Regions from separate parts of the Bacillus basilensis genome, predicted to be linked through region 1. Evidence: riboswitches for the same ligand, from Rfam matches in the RefSeq annotation. Region 1 holds a riboswitch; each other region holds the start of a gene.
The links. Region 1 has a riboswitch for S-adenosylmethionine ahead of mtnW (2,3-diketo-5-methylthiopentyl-1-phosphate enolase). Riboswitches for the same ligand answer to the same signal wherever they lie in the genome.
Positions count from the first base shown of each region.

Region 2: linked by a shared signal. The riboswitch ahead of ACQVV1_RS02195 (ECF-type riboflavin transporter substrate-binding protein) and the one ahead of mtnW (2,3-diketo-5-methylthiopentyl-1-phosphate enolase) in region 1 are both predicted to bind S-adenosylmethionine.
Region 3: linked by a shared signal. The riboswitch ahead of ACQVV1_RS08495 (hypothetical protein) and the one ahead of mtnW (2,3-diketo-5-methylthiopentyl-1-phosphate enolase) in region 1 are both predicted to bind S-adenosylmethionine.

Region 1 is NZ_JBNTQO010000002.1:275,103-280,808, reverse strand. Features, by position in the region: gene ACQVV1_RS04930 (carbon-nitrogen family hydrolase) at 1-747, opposite strand, end outside; gene ACQVV1_RS04925 (pyridoxal phosphate-dependent aminotransferase) at 762-1,940, shown strand; SAM riboswitch class I at 2,005-2,112, shown strand; gene mtnW (2,3-diketo-5-methylthiopentyl-1-phosphate enolase) at 2,177-3,421, shown strand; gene mtnX (2-hydroxy-3-keto-5-methylthiopentenyl-1-phosphate phosphatase) at 3,418-4,077, shown strand; gene ACQVV1_RS04910 (methylthioribulose 1-phosphate dehydratase) at 4,074-4,712, shown strand; gene ACQVV1_RS04905 (1,2-dihydroxy-3-keto-5-methylthiopentene dioxygenase) at 4,690-5,202, shown strand; gene ACQVV1_RS04900 (hypothetical protein) at 5,510-5,706, shown strand, end outside.
Region 2 is NZ_JBNTQO010000001.1:413,643-419,348, reverse strand. Features, by position in the region: gene ACQVV1_RS02205 (energy-coupling factor transporter transmembrane component T family protein) at 1-381, opposite strand, end outside; gene ACQVV1_RS02200 (ABC transporter ATP-binding protein) at 374-2,074, opposite strand; gene ACQVV1_RS02195 (ECF-type riboflavin transporter substrate-binding protein) at 2,085-2,633, opposite strand; SAM riboswitch class I at 2,773-2,888, opposite strand; gene ACQVV1_RS02190 (aspartate/glutamate racemase family protein) at 3,036-3,716, shown strand; gene ACQVV1_RS02185 (macrolide family glycosyltransferase) at 3,766-4,944, opposite strand; gene ACQVV1_RS02180 (peptidoglycan D,D-transpeptidase FtsI family protein) at 5,326-5,706, opposite strand, start outside.
Region 3 is NZ_JBNTQO010000003.1:376,075-381,780, forward strand. Features, by position in the region: gene ACQVV1_RS08470 (energy-coupling factor transporter transmembrane component T) at 1-270, shown strand, start outside; gene ACQVV1_RS08475 (ABC transporter ATP-binding protein) at 243-1,904, shown strand; gene ACQVV1_RS08480 (ECF transporter S component) at 1,877-2,578, shown strand; gene ACQVV1_RS08485 (YwiC-like family protein) at 2,764-3,486, shown strand; gene ACQVV1_RS08490 (hypothetical protein) at 3,519-3,710, opposite strand; SAM riboswitch class I at 3,833-3,931, shown strand; gene ACQVV1_RS08495 (hypothetical protein) at 3,972-4,289, shown strand; gene ACQVV1_RS08500 (SWIM zinc finger family protein) at 4,543-4,932, shown strand; gene ACQVV1_RS08505 (NAD(P)H-dependent oxidoreductase) at 4,956-5,531, shown strand; gene ACQVV1_RS08510 (group-specific protein) at 5,528-5,706, shown strand, end outside.

The sequences.
Region 1 (5,706 bases):
AACAACTTCGCCCCAAGGATCGACAATTAAAGAATGACCAGCAAACTCATTATTCGGATCTTTTCCTGCCCTATTACATGCAACAACATAACACTGATTTTCAACTGCTCTTGCTTGCAATAACAAACGCCAATGTGCTAAACGAACTAATGGCCATTCTGCTACAACAAATAAAACTTTTGCACCTTTAGCAGTATGAACGCGCATCCACTCTGGAAAACGAATGTCATAACAAATTGTGCCGGCACACTCTACATCATCTAACTTAAATTCACCTGTACTATTTCCAGCGATTAAATATTTATGTTCATCCATAAGCTGAAATAAATGTACTTTACTATATTCATTGACTAGTTCTCCTTTATTAGTTACAACATACATTGTATTTGTAACACCTTGTTCTGTTTGCTTTGCTATAGAACCACCAACAATATGTACACCATATTGTTTCGACCATTCTATCAACTTTTCTTTCGTTTCCAATCCATCCCTATCTGCAATTTCAGAAAGTCTCATTAAATCATAACCTGTTGTCCATAGTTCTGGTAAGACGATAACATCTGGTCTTTCCTTCATTGCTTCGCTTATTTTATTTTTAGCATTCTCAATATTTTTTTCTACATCTCCAAAGACAATATCCATTTGAATACATGCGACTTTCATTTTTTCAGCCCCATTCTCATTTTTTTCTTTACAAAATACTGGAAAGATTATATCATTTGTCACTAGAATTGTAACAACTTTCAAAAGAGGTGGAAAGTATGAAATTATTTCAACCTTCTGAGATAGTAACATCATTGCCAACACAATTTTTTGCTTCACTTGTTGCAAAAGTTAATAAAGTCGTTGCAGCTGGTCACGATGTTATTAATCTAGGTCAAGGTAATCCAGATCAACCAACGCCGCAGCATATCGTAAAAGCTTTACAAGATGCTGCAGAAAAGACCATTCATCATAAATATCCGCCATTTCGCGGACATGAAAGTTTAAAAGAAGCCGTGGCAACATTCTATCAACGTGAATATGATGTAGTAGTAAATCCAAAAACTGAAGTTGCTATTTTGTTTGGTGGAAAGGCTGGATTAGTAGAATTACCAGTTTGTTTTACAAACCCTGGTGATTCTATTCTCGTTCCCGATCCAGGCTATCCAGATTATTTATCAGGAGTTGCTTTAGCAAAAGCACAATTTAAAACAATGCCGCTTATTGCAGAAAATAATTTTTTACCAGATTATACGAAAATTGATGACTCTATTGCCGAGCGTGCAAAATTAATGTTTTTAAACTATCCAAATAATCCTACAGGTGCTACTGCATCAAAAGATTTTTTTGATGAAACTATTCATTTTGCTAATAAACACAATATATTAGTTGTTCATGATTTTGCTTACGGTGCTATTGGGTTCGATGGTCAAAAGCCTGTTAGTTTCTTACAAGCAGACGGTGCTAAAGATACAGGAATCGAAATTTACACATTATCGAAAACTTTCAATATGGCTGGCTGGCGCATCGCTTTTGCTGTAGGGAATGAAAGTGTGATCGAAACAATTAACTTATTACAAGATCATATGTATGTTAGTATTTTTGGTGCAGTTCAAGATGCTGCCCGCGAAGCACTATTAAGTTCACAGTCTTGCGTAATAGACCTTGTAAATAGTTATGAATCTCGAAGAAACGCTCTTATTTCAGCTTGTCACTCAATTGGTTGGAATGTAAACATTCCAACAGGATCATTCTTTGCATGGCTTCCTGTACCAAAAGGTTATACATCTGAGCAATTTTCTGATATTTTACTAGACAAAGCACACGTTGCGGTTGCTCCTGGTGTTGGATTTGGTGAACATGGCGAAGGGTACGTCCGTGTTGGTCTCTTGCATACAGAAGATAGATTACGAGAAGCCATTAATCGAATTGATAAATTAAATTTTTTCAAAAAATAATTGACAACGCGAATAATATCTGACAAAATTCAGTTATCTTAAAAATTTAAACATTTCTAAATACTTCTTATCAAGAGCAGGTGGAGGGACGAGCCCGACGAAACCCGGCAACCGATCTACATAATTGTAGACACGGTGCTAATTCTCGCAGCATTACGCTGACAGATAAGGAGCTGGTTGTAAAAAAACCTCTCCTTAGCTGAGAGGTTTTTTTATTTAACTAGGAGGTTTTAACAATGAGCGGAATAATAGCGACGTATTTAATCCATGATGATTCACATAACTTAGAAAAAAAGGCCGAGCAAATTGCACTCGGATTAACAATTGGCTCTTGGACCCATTTACCAAATTTATTACAAGAACAATTAAAACAGCATAAAGGCAATGTCATTCATGTTGAGGAATTAGCTGAACAAGAACATACCAATTCGTATTTACGAAAAAAAGTAAAACGCGGGATTATTAAAATCGAATATCCGTTATTAAACTTCAGTCCAGATTTACCAGCGATTTTAACGACTACCTTTGGAAAGCTATCACTTGATGGCGAAGTAAAATTAATTGATTTAACTTTTTCAGATGAGTTAAAAGAGCATTTTCCTGGTCCAAAATTCGGGATAGATGGTATTCGAAACCTTTTACAAGTACATGAGCGTCCCCTTTTAATGAGTATTTTTAAAGGAATGATTGGACGAAATATTGGGTATTTAAAAACGCAATTACGCGATCAAGCAATTGGTGGTGTAGATATAGTAAAAGATGATGAAATATTATTTGAAAATGCATTAACACCTCTTACGAAACGCATTGTATCGGGAAAAGAAGTTTTACAATCCGTATATGAAACATACGGACATAAAACGTTATATGCCGTAAATTTAACAGGACGAACTTTTGATTTAAAAGAAAATGCGAAACGTGCAGTGCAAGCTGGAGCTGATATTCTATTATTTAACGTATTTGCTTACGGACTAGATGTACTACAATCACTTGCAGAAGATGATGAAATCCCAGTTCCTATTATGGCACATCCTGCTGTAAGTGGTGCTTATTCAGCATCCAAGTTATATGGAGTTTCATCTCCATTATTACTCGGAAAGCTACTACGTTATGCTGGGGCTGACTTTTCATTATTCCCATCTCCATACGGAAGTGTTGCGCTAGAAAAAGAGGAGGCTCTTGCTATCTCAAAATATTTAACTAAAGACGATGCATTTTTCAAGAAGAGCTTTTCTGTTCCGTCTGCTGGTATTCATCCTGGTTTCGTTCCCTTTATTCTACGAGATTTCGGTAAAGATGTTGTTATTAATGCTGGTGGCGGAATACACGGACATCCAAATGGGGCGCAAGGCGGCGGTAAAGCTTTCCGTGCTGCAATTGATGCTACTTTGCAAAATAAACCACTCCATGAAGTAGATGACATAAACTTGCATAGTGCACTACAAATATGGGGAAATCCCTCTCATGAGGTGAAATTATGAGTATTCAAGTATTTTGTGATTTTGATGGCACGATTACAAATAATGATAACATTATGTCCATTATGGAAAAATTCGCACCACCAGAAGCCGAAGAAGTAAAGAATAGAATTTTATCACAAGAGCTATCTATTCAAGAAGGTGTTTCTCAATTATTTCAATTAATACCTACTAATCTGCACGATGAGATTATTCAATTTTTAATAGAGACTGCTGAAATTCGTAATGGTTTTCATGAATTTATACAATTTGTAAATGAAAATGACATTTCTTTTTACGTTATATCAGGTGGAATGGATTTCTTCGTCTATCCACTCTTACAAGGACTCATTCCTAAAGAGCAAATTTACTGTAATGAAACTGACTTTTCAAGTGAATACATTACCGTTAAATGGCCTCATCCTTGTGATCATCATTGTCAAAATCATTGCGGATTATGCAAATCATCTTTAATCCGTAAATTAAGTGATACGAATGACTTCCATATTGTGATTGGAGATTCAATTACTGATTTACAAGCTGCAAAACAAGCAGATAAAGTATTTGCCCGTGACTTCCTTATTACAAAATGTGAAGAGAATCATATTGCTTATACACCTTTTGAAACATTTCATGATGTTCAATTTGCATTAAAACATTTGTTGGAGGTGAAATTATGAAACAACTGTTTCGTCAATGGTTTGACTTAAGCGAGATAAAAAAAGAATTAACAACACGAAATTGGTTTCCAGCAACGAGTGGTAATATTTCTATAAAGGTTAGTCATGAGCCACTTACTTTTCTTATTACAGCAAGTGGTAAAGATAAAACAAAAACGACTCCAGATGATTTTCTCCTAGTAGATCATCTAGGGGTTCCCGTATTAGAGACTGAATTACGCCCTTCAGCAGAAACAATCTTGCATACGCATATTTATAACAATACGAATGCTGGATGCGTACTTCATGTTCATACAACTGATAATAATGTCATCACAAACTTATATAGTGATACCGTCACCCTTCAAAATCAAGAAATTATTAAAGCTCTCGATATTTGGGAAGAAGGTGCAACAATCCACATTCCTATTATTGAAAACCATGCCCACATCCCAACGCTTGGAGAAACCTTCCGAAAGCATATACAAGGAGATTCGGGAGCAGTATTAATCCGTAACCATGGTATTACCGTATGGGGCCGAGATAGCTTTGATGCAAAGAAAAGATTAGAGGCTTATGAGTTTTTATTCCAATTTCATATAAAACTATTATCAATTCAAGGAGGCGTTTCTAATGGCGCAAATTCGTATTCATGAAGTAAATACTCGCATTGAAAATGAAGTGGAAGTATCTAAATTTTTACAAGAGGAAGGTGTTTTATATGAGAAATGGAATATTTCTAAACTTCCTCCTCATTTAAATGAAAATTATTCGTTAACAGATGAAAACAAAGCTGAAATATTAGCTGTGTTTTCAAAAGAAATCGCTGATGTTTCAGCACGTCGAGGTTATAAAGCACATGATGTAATTTCACTTTCAAATAGCACACCTAACCTTGACGAATTATTAATTAATTTTCAAAAAGAACACCATCATACTGATGATGAAGTTCGCTTTATTGTTAGCGGGCATGGCATCTTTGCTATTGAAGGCAAAGATGGGAAATTCTTTGACGTTGAACTTGAGCCAGGTGATCTCATATCTGTTCCTGAAAATGCAAGACATTATTTCACCTTGCAAGATGATCGTCAAGTTGTAGCTATTCGTATTTTTGTTACAGCTGAAGGCTGGGTTCCAATCTATTAAGGTAGTTAGTTGAATAAAAGGACTTGGATCCCCTTTTCCAACCTTTTATTCACTCTACATATATACATCCTCCTATGGAACAGGCTTATTTCAAAAAATGAAATAAGCCTGATTTTTTATTTTCTCAAACGTATGAGTCCTTCTGTTCAAAAACAATCTTCTCCTTCTATTTTTTAAGGGTATTTCTTAACACTTTTTGAACATTTATTGAACTTTTTTTGAATTTTTTCTGAAAATTCTGTTTTGTATATGATATACTACAAATAACTAAGAAGGAAAAGAATATCGCAAACAGAGGGGGATAATCATGAGTTTACTTATCGCACTTATACTAGGGGTTACGTGTGGAGCACTTCCTGTTATTCTAGGAGCTATTATGGAAGAGTTAGAAGTTGGTGTTTTAGGTTTTGTCGCATCTTGTGTAAGCGCTTTACTTTTTGGTTTGTTCGGCGCTATTCCTGTTTCAATTCTGTCTGCATTTTATATAATACGCCATGCTCGTGC
Region 2 (5,706 bases), on a different contig from region 1:
CGTATAAATAAAAATAAGTGTAAATGGTAATAACGTAAAATATTTTAATGAAAGTGTAGCTGCATAAAATAATGTTTCATATGTAATTGTTGCATATCCAATATGCACAAACGAAGTATATGATTCGGTTAATTCAGATCCATGGGTTGGTGTAATAAATAAAATCATGACAGAATTTAATAAACTGAATGTAAATATAACACTAAAAACAATAAAAATTTTACGGAGTGGAATTTTAGCAACTATAAGTCCCATGCATCCAATCAAAAATACAACTAGCAATACGCGAAAATCAAAAAATAAAAAGGTAAACGTCATACAAAAAATAAATAATAACAATTTCACTGCTCCATCCATGCGATGAAAATATGTACTATACATCTTCCTCCCTCCTAATAACATCAAAATAAAGTTCTATAAACCTTTCAGGATATGCAATCCCACTAAATTTAACTAGTTTGAATAAAGAACTTTCCCTTAGGTTCGCTCTTTGTAACGTTTCTGGATGCCCTAACACAATAGACGCGGTATTATTCGCAATAATTTTCCCTTCATATAAAACTATCGCTCTGTCTGTATATTCCAATGCGAGATTCATATCGTGTGTGATCAAAATAAACGATATTCCCTTTGCAGCTAATTTTCTAATAAACGACATAAATTGTTTATAATGATAATAATCTTGTCCCGCTGTCGGTTCATCTAACATGATAAGTTTCGGATTTGTTGTTAGTACAGATGCAATCGTTAATCTCTTTTTTTGTCCATAACTTAACGCCTGAATTGGCCAATTTCGAAATGGATACAAACCACAAACTTTTAACGCTTCTTCCGCTCTAAGCTTAATTTCTTCCTTTGAAAATTTTTTTAATTTTAATGAAAACGAAACCTCTTCCATAACAGTAGGTTGAGTAATCACATGATTAGGATTTTGCATCACATAAGATATAACCTCACCGCGTTTACGAATAGACCAAGAATTAATATTTACTCCATCAATTAAAATCCTATCATTTTTTGTTTTGTTTATCCCTATAAGACTATGAGCTAATGTTGATTTTCCAGCTCCATTATGGCCTAAAAGTGCTACTATTTCCCCTTTATATATAGAGAAATTCACATTATCTAATACTTTTTGTTTATTAGAATATGAGAATGACAAATTCTCTACTTTCAATAATTCTTTTTTTGTAGGAGTGTCTTTACAAAAAACTTGCTTCTCCATCCACTCATTTATTACGCCACTAACACTTTCCCTATGAAGATTTTCAAGTGGGTATATTACGTCATTATTACTATCAAAATGTAATCTCTTTAATACTTCTATATACATAGGTTCTCTTAAGCCTATAGATGGTAATATATTTGACGCTAAAATCTTTTCAGGTGTCCCAATCGCAACAATTTCACCTTCATCAATTAAAATGATTTTATCTAAATCCAGGTTTAACATTTCTTCTATTCGATGTTCAATAATTACAATTGTTTTATTATATTGTTTATGTATATCTTTAATTAGTTGTATTGTATGTATGGCGCTTAGCGGATCTAAATTTGCTAACGGTTCATCGAACAATAATATATTAGCATTTGTTGTTAACAGACCTGCTAGAGAAACAGTTTGTTTTTGCCCTCCTGATAATTCATGTGGACTTTGTTTATGAAAAGCATGCATCTTCACCTTTTTTAATGAATCCGAAACAATCTTTTTCATATCATCTTGATTTACACATTCGTTTTCTAAATAAAATGCTACATCTTCTTCTACTGTAAGGCCAATAAATTGAGCGTCTTGATCTTGTAAAATTGTTCCTACCTGTTTACTCTGTTCAAAAATACTCTCTTTCCTTGGATCTTTTCCGGCAATTAAAATATTACCAGTACTAATTCCTTCATAAGAAAATGGAATTAGCCCATTGATACAATGAGCTAACGTTGATTTCCCTGAACCACTTCGTCCAGCAACTAGTACTTTTTCTCCAGGATATATATGAAATGAAATGTCTTTTACAGTAGGCTGTGCTGTATGCTCATATTGAAAGCTGAATTGTTCAAAAGAAATAATTGGTTGCATGTTAACATCCCTACTTTTCAATTTTTAAATGTGTATGTTTCTTATTAGATTTAGCTAAACCTATTGTAATTGGCAATCCAAGAACTAAAAATACAATAACATCAGCAATTGTTGCTCCTAATACTTGTATAACAATTTTGTCAAACGGTTCTCCCATCACAATAATATCGAATGCCCCAGCAAATATAATAGCTATGACAATTCCAATTAACCCAGTAATGGCTAAATAAGAAATATCTCCCTTATTATACGTCCCGTTTTTCACACTAAAGCCAACTCTTTTTTGAATGAGTCCCATTGCAAATCCGATAATGCCTGAGCTAATAACCCATCCCCACCAAATACCCCATCCAGCGATCGTATCTGTTACGGTATGACCGATAAGACCTATTAACAGTCCTGCAACTGGACCAAATAGAGCTCCAAAAACAGTTAAAATAGCTAATGCGGGTTTAATAAATGTATTTGGCGCAATAGAAAATCCCCAAAGTCCTAATATCCCATATAATGCTGCCCCAATTCCGATTGCTACTACTAATTTTGTTGATAATTTGTTCATTACAATTCCCCTCTCATATTAGTCAACTTTTATTACTCTATATTTATTTTGAAAATGAATTATGCATCGACACTCCCTTTCTATACAACAAAAAATGACCTCTTATATAAGAGGTCATTTTCTTTCACGTTCAAGAATCCTCTTATCTTCCAAAAAACACATCGTGTCCTCTGCGGAATTAGCACCTTCCTATAAATTTATATAGGGGTTGCTGAGGTTTCATAGGGCCGTTCCCTCCACCTCTCTGGATAAGTATTAATTTGTAATTCGTATTATGGCACTAAGAATTGTAAATTTCAATACTTTTCTAATTATTTTTTATTTAACGGTACATTCAAATCATTGTATTCTTATCGGAATTATGAAATAATAAGTTCAAAATAGTTACGGGAGGAATGCACGATGAAAGTAATCGGTTTAATTGGTGGACTAAGTTGGGAATCTACATCGTTATACTATAAACATATTAATACACTTACACTCTCTCAATATGATCAAAATGCAAAGCTTGTTTTATATAGCATGGACTTTGGTGAGGTAACTACTTTATTACAAAATCATCAATATGAAAAAGTGAAAAACGAATTAGTCACAGTTGCAAAAAAAGTTGAAAAATCTGGAGCTGAATGTTTATTAATGTGTTCTAATACGGTCCATTTATTTGCTGAAGAAGTAGAAAGTGCAATATCCATCCCGCTTCTTCACATTGGTGATGTAAGTGCTAAAGAAATGGTAGAACAGAATATAAAGCGTATCGGACTATTGGGTACAAAACAAACGATGGAACAAGACTTCTATAAATCACGTCTAGCAAACTATAACATTGAGACAATCATTCCAAATGAAGAGGAAAGAAATTTTATTCATCACGTTATTTTAAATGAATTAAGTAAAGGAATTATTTCAGAAACCTCAAAAGAAAAGCTATTACAAATTACAAAATTATTAATTCAAAATGGCGCAGAAGGAATATTACTAGGATGTACTGAAATCCCTTTGCTTATTTCACAAAACGACCTTACTGTTCCTGTGTTTGATACTGCTTTTTTACATGCAAATACTGCTGTGCAGTTTGCGGGATAACAATATACAAGCATAAAGGTAGAACCTCTATGCTTGTATATTGTTGACACTATTTACTTAAAAGAGATTCAATAACTGCAATGGCTTCTTTTGGACCACCACATTCTAAAAAACTATCATTAAGTTTTCGTATACCATGTTTATACTTTTCATTTGAAAGTACGTTTGTTACCGCTTCTTTCAAAGTTTGCACATTAACATACTCTTTTAATAACCGATGCGCTGCTTCAAGCTCAGTTAACCTTTGTGCTATCATTGGCTGATCTTTATCATGTGGAATTATTACAAATGGGACTTTAAAATATATAGCATCGTGTACGCTATTCATGCCGCCATGTGTAATAAAAACATCTGTTTCACTTAATATTTCTGATTGGGGTACGTATGAAGCAATTATAAAATTGTCTGGCGCTTTTTTAATTTTAGAACGATCATTTCTATCACCAATTGCCATTACAACTATCCCATCAAAATCTGAGAAAGTATCAATACAAGTATTAAAGAATGGTTCGAGTCCTTCAAGTAGTGTTCCCATTGAAATGTAAATAACTTTCTTCTCTTTAAGCATTTCAAATGGAAACTCTACATTTGTTTTACGATTTGAAATACTCGGCCCAATAAAAATGTTATTTTCTCCAAACGAATTGCTATTAGGTTGGAAATAACGACTTGTGTACACGAGAGAAATATCTCCCTTATTATGCATAAATTGAAGATTATTTTTAGGTTTTACGCCAAATTCATGCTCCATTTGATATAGTAACTTTTCAGAAAGTTCATCGGGTTGGAATTGTATTTCTGCATTTGGATGAAAAGGTAACGTCTCTAAAAATTCTGGAGGAATTAAAAATATAGGAGAAGAAACTACACCTGGTATTTGTAAATACTCCTTTACTAACTCTCCAGCACCAAATATATCATAAATTACAAAATCAAAAATTATGCTTTCACATAATTTTTTCGTAATTTCTAATATATATAAAGAAGTTTGAACATGTACATGAAAGAAAGAATTCAACCCATATGAAGTTTCAGTATCAATAGAAATCTCCTTTAATAAATCTGGATGGGTATAAACAGTAGCTCCCAAATCTTCAATTCTGCCTTTAAAATGTTCTGTTGTAATATAATGTACGTGATCACCCCGTTCAATGAAGGCTTTGACTAAACTTAATGTAGGATTTACATGTCCCTCTGCTGGAAAATTAACCATTAAAATATTTAGCACTTCTTTCTCACTCCTTACATTTCAATTCACTTATTAAGCATACTGTAATTATTACCGTCAATCTTCCCCTAATAGTCCCAATAAACTTGCTACTTTAGATTGATAAATAATTGTCCGTCATTAAATTAAAAAAGGCATCTACATAAGTAGATGCCTAACCGTGATAAGGAGTGTTCTGTGAGGTTAGAATAAGCTTTTCAGCTTGTCCTATGCTATCAATATATGATTTATTTTATAAAACGTGAATAATTGATAGAATGATTTTACCTCTCTATCACCCATTTTGAATCTATCCCTAAATAAGACGACTCTAGTTTCTATAACATTTCATATATTTTAATCTTCTTTAGAGCTATCTATTTTTGTAGTTTCTCCAGTCAATCACTTATTTTTCAATTCAAAATAAGCATCTAAAATTTCTTTTCCAATATCAGAATTAATACCAGATTTATCATTAATAACCCACGGTACAACTACAGAGAATGCTACTTCAGGATTATCATATGGTGCATATCCTGCTAACGTTAAATTATAACATTCTCTTCGCTCACCTTTTTCATTTCTTCCAATATCACTTTCTCCACCGTATACTGTCTGTGCAGTCCCTGTTTTACCTGCTGGTTTATAAGATGCTTTTTGGAACGCCCTTACACCTGTTCCATCACCTTCTTGGAACACTCTTCTAAATCCTTCTTTTACTTGATTTATATATTCCACTTTCATATCTATTTTATTTAAAACGATTGGTTCTACTGAATGCAC
Region 3 (5,706 bases), on a different contig from region 1:
CGTGGATTTGGTGTAACGAAGCGTACGACATATATTCGGTATAGAATGGAAAGACGCGATTGGTATACGCTCAGCTATTTAAGTATTCTATTTATAATTGCTATTATATGTAGTACGTATGGCGGAGGAAAGTTAATCATTTATCCGAAAGTCGAATCTATTTTCTTTCAGCAATACGATGGGATGATGTTTGTCGTATTAACGATGTTTATTAGTTTACCAATCATAATGGAAGGAAGGGAATGGATATGGTGGCGCATGCAGAAATAAACAATTTATCATTTGTATATGCTGATGAAAACGAAAAAGCGTTACAGCATATTTCTCTTTCTATTCAAAAAGGAGAGTTTATTACACTTGCTGGCGGTTCTGGTTCTGGGAAGACGACTTTATTAAAACATTTTAAAAAGGAATTACTTCCAATCGGTAAGCGTACTGGAGATACATATTATGATGGTACTTTATTAGAAAATGTACCGGATTTGTTATCTGCCCAAGAAATTGGCATGGTATTTCAAAATCCAGAAAACCAGCTCGTAATGGATACAGTAATTCAAGAATTAGCATTTTCTTTAGAAAATATCGGGTTACCATCTCATATTATTCAAAAGAGAATAGCTGAACTTATTAGTTTCTTAGGGTTTCAAGATTTATTGCATCAATCTGTTCATACGTTATCTGGTGGGCAGAAGCAACTTGTCAATTTAGCGGCAGTATTAGTTATGCAGCCGAAATTATTATTACTAGATGAACCAACAGCGCAGTTAGATCCAATTGCTGCGAAAGAGTTTTTAGGATTGTTAAAACGTATTAATGAAGAACTTGGCATTACGATCGTTTTAAGTGAACATCGTTTAGATGAAGTAATTCCGCTCGCAACGCGCGTTATTTGTATGAATAACGGCCGAATCGTGTATGATGGTAGTCCTAAAATGGTTATAGCGAATATGTGGGAAGTTGAAAAGTTTCGTCCGTTTATTCCGCAAATTCCAAGATTGTTTTTAGAGTGGAATGCGAAAGATATTCCGTTTACAGTGCGAGAAGCACAAATGAAGATGAATGATTTTTCAGTGATGTCATATGTAAACGAGCCAGTAGCACAAAGTGAAAAGCAAGAAGTCATTTTACATGCAGAGCATATTTCTTTTCAATATGAAAAAAACAGTACGCTTATTTTACGAGATTTAACAGTTTCGATTGAAAAAGGGAAATGGGTGGCTCTTGTTGGGAAAAATGGTACGGGTAAGTCTACACTGTTAACGATTTTAGCTGGATTACAAAAAGCGAGAAGAGGGAAAGTAAAGTGGAATGGGAAAGTGATACATAAAATTGATTCGAAAGAACGATTTAAAAGGATCGGGTATGTATCGCAGCATCCGTATTATCATTTTACATTTGATACAGTGTGGGATGAGGTGTATGAACGTGCACGTGAATTATACGGAGAACAAGGAAAAGAAATTGCAGAAGATACGCTAAAACAGTTTTGGTTGTACTCGCTTAAAGAACGCCATCCGCATGATTGTAGCGGAGGAGAGCAACAACTACTTGCATTATGTACAACGTTATTATCAAAGCCGGCGTTATTATTACTGGACGAACCGACAAAAGGACTAGATCCATGGAAGAAAGAAAGAGTAGGAGAGCTATTTAGAAAGTTGCAAAAAGAAGGGACAACAATTGTAATGGCAACGCATGATATTGAGTTTGCAGCGAAATACGTGGATCAATGTATGATGTTATTTGACGGAGCAGTTATTATGAATGATGCACCGAAAGAATTTTTTAGTGGTAACTTCTTTTATACAACATCTATTAACCGATTCATTCGTAAAGAATTGCCATATGCATTAACGTGGGAGGATGTGTACGAAGCGTGTCCAAACGATATGTTGCATTCATAATATGTATTTTTGCAGTAATAATAGGCACATTACTCTTTACTACACTTATCATGGACGGTTATTACCTGTTAAGTAGTTTGTTTTTATTAGTTGTTATTATGTTACCTTTCTATATCCGTTTTGAAAGGAAGGCATTTGTTTCACGTGAAATTGTTCTCGTTGCCGTATTAGCGGCAATTGCAGCAGTTAGCCGCGTACCATTTTCTATTTTACCGAGTGTACAACCGACTTCTTTTGTAATTATCGTTTCTGCAATTGTGTTTGGAAGCGAGACTGGATTTATGATCGGGGCAACAGCGGCCATCGTATCTAACATTTTTTTAGGACAAGGTCCGTGGACACCGTGGCAAATGTTTTCATGGGGTATGATTGGTTTTATAGCAGGCTTACTTCGCAATACATTTTTAATGAAAAAGTTATGGGGGAGACTATTATATGGGTTCTTCGTGGGCTTTTTATTTGGCTGGATCATGAATTTCTGGGGGCTTCTTGGTTTTATACGTGAAGCAACGTGGGAAGCTGTCATTTCATATTATATAGCAAGTTTTTATTTCGATTTGAGCCATGCGATTTCGAATGTTATGTTCTTACTATTATTTAGTACTTCTTGGATTACGATTCTTACAAGATTTAAAAGGAAATACGGCATATTAGATAAGCATAACATGGCATAGAAAAGCATACTCATATAAGGTAGGGTCGCGACTTACATATTCGTTTGCCTCTTTCATGCTTCTTACATATTGTAAGGAGCATTTTTTATTTGTCAAAAAATCGATTCAATATACGTCGGCTATTATATAAAATTATTTGTATAATAATAGGTGAGAACTATTTTCAAAAGGGAGGTGTATAGTTAATGAAGTTAGTTATTCCGAAGCAACATGGTGCATGGGCCATGCTTGTTATACCATTTCTATTAAGTGTTATTCTTGGGAAACCTACTATGTATCATATCCCATTGTTTTTAGCTTGGTTCTTTATCTATTTAGCTACGTATCCATTTCTTATGTACATAAAACAAAAACGAAAAAAAGAGTATTTACATGCTTCAATTGTATATTTTATCATCGCTTTCGTATTTGGGATGATTTCTCTATTATATGAATGGCGCATTCTTTTATTCGTAGTGGTAATGATTCCCTTATTTATAGTAAATATGTATTACGCTCGTCAAAAGAATGAAAGAGCATTACTAAATGACATTAGTGCAATTATTGTTTTCTGTATAGGTGGTTTAGTTAGTTATTATTTTTCAATGAAGCTTCTAGATAAAACAGCAGTATTTATTGCGCTTATTTCATTTTTATATTTTTTAGGAAGTACGTTTTATGTGAAAACGATGATTCGTGAGAAAAATAATCCGAAGTATCGTTTTATATCTTGGGGTTATCATATCGTGTTAACGATCATCGTATTTGCTATCAATCCGTGGTGTTCTCTTATTTTTATACCAAGTGTCATTCGAGCAATTATATTGTATGGCAAAAAAATTTCAATTATAAAAGTAGGGATTTTAGAAATTGTTAATTCTGTATATTTTTTAATCATAACGGCAATAATTATGAAGTATGCCATTTGAAAAAACTTCCCATCAATTGATGGGAAGTTTTTTCAATCTTGTTCTAAAATGTGAACGGTGTAATCGCAGCGTTGAATAGCTTGTTCGATCGCATAAAGGGATTGCTCAATACGAGCACGATTAAAATCTTTTTCAACAGTCTGTAGTGCTTCTTCTAAACAATGTTTTGCTTCTTGTAACGATTGAAAAGAATCTTGTACATATCCGCGAGCATTTTGATGCATTTCATACTCCTCCTTGAATACTCATATATATATAGTATGAACAGTAAGGAAAAAAATATAATTTGTTATATTTGTTTGACAATTAAAGTGAAATTACGTATAGTAGGTTTTAAGTGAATATTTTCTTATCCAGAGAGGTGGAGGGACTGGCCCGATGAAACCCAGCAACCGCGATGCAGGTGCTAATTCCAGCAGAACATATTTGTTCTGGGAGATAAGACGAAGATATATACGTAACTTCTTCTTATCGGAGAGGTTTTTTTGTTGCAAAAAAACCGATTACGAAAATTTATATTAAGAAGAAAGGGGTTGCGCATTACTGTGACACTCGAAAAATACGTAAAACTGCGTAGTACAGTTTATGAATATATGATAGAGCAAGATAAGCCAATATCATTGTTAGATATTCAAGAACATATCGTTTCGCATCATGAAGGAAAATTCACGAAAAAGATGTTACATCAATTTTATTTATCAAGGCTATTAGATGAACTGAAACTGGATGGGAAAATTACATTAGCTGATGAATATCTCTATACTGAAAAAGGGGTATTTTATAAGGCGAGAAAAGGGAGCTAAGCTCTCTTTTTTTTGAAGTATGTAGAGTAAAAGACTGCTTAAGCAGCCTGATACAGGGAATGGTGTTGAGTGTGTAGTGTCAAAGATTGAATGTGCCTGAAAGAGGCACTTCATATCGGCTGCAAATGAAAAGAGACACCTCCGCCGAATAGGTGTCAGTCGTTTTGTCACATAGACTTGCTATTTGACAGTTATTAGAATAACATGCAGGGGTTGTGGAAGTCAAAAGGGAATTAAAGGAAGAGGTGCTATTATGTACGCTTACTTATTAAATGATATAACGAAATGGATTCCTAAATACATTATGGATAAAGGTTATGAATATTATGAAGAAGGACATGTAGAAGATGTTGAAATACAAGACAAAAAAGTATTTGCTTTCGTTACTGGAAATGCAGGAAACTATGAAGTGATTATTGATCTTGAAGATTTTACAGAAAGTAGCTGCGAGTGTCCGTATGAGAATCTTTGCAAGCATATGGCGGCAGTTGTTTATGATATTCAAGATGCTGGTGAGAGTAAGGTGAAAGAGAAACTGAAAGATTTAGAAAAGGAAGAGTTAATCACAGTATTAAATCGTTTGTTGCAAAGTTCGAAAAACGTGCAAATTGTAGAGAAGATGTTAAAGAAGGGGAAACTTTAACTTATAGAGGGAGTTGTTTGGCAGTGAATGTACTAATTGTATACGCTCATCCTAGTCCTTCAAGTTTTAACAAGGCGATTTTAGATCATGTACAAAAAGGACTACAGGAAACAAATCATTCAGTTACTGTACTTGATTTATACAAAGAACAATTTGATCCAGTCCTTGTTTTTAATGAAGAGAAGAAAAGGCGTGATTTAGTAAATGAAGAAGAAACAGCTCGGTATAGAACGTTAGTGGAAGAAGCGGATACTCTTCTCTTCATTTATCCAATATGGTGGTGGGGGATGCCGGCTATTTTAAAAGGGTTTATTGATCGCATATTCGTAGCTGGATTTGCTTATAAATATGAAGGTGCCCTGCCAAAAGGGTTATTGAAAGGTAAGAAGGCGTGGGTAATTAATACATTAGACTCACCATTATGGTACGTCGCACTATTATATAGATCAGCAGATTGGATTATGATGAAGAGAGGTATTTTACGTTTTTGCGGAATTCGCGATATAAAACGGTCAGTTTTTCAATCTGTGAAAACGAGTAAACGAGAGAAGCGGGAAAAGTGGTTATTACAAATAGAAGAAAAGGCTCGTACATTATGAATGAAATGGAATGTATTATAAAATGTTGTGGGTATGATAACGAACTTTTACGAACGTATATTACATGTTTACTTCAATTGAAAAAATGTAGCGCAACATTTCAGCAAATTCAAATAGAGTTAAGGAATGATTATTTAATAAGAGGAATTTGTGAGAGAGAAGTTGATGAAGTAGT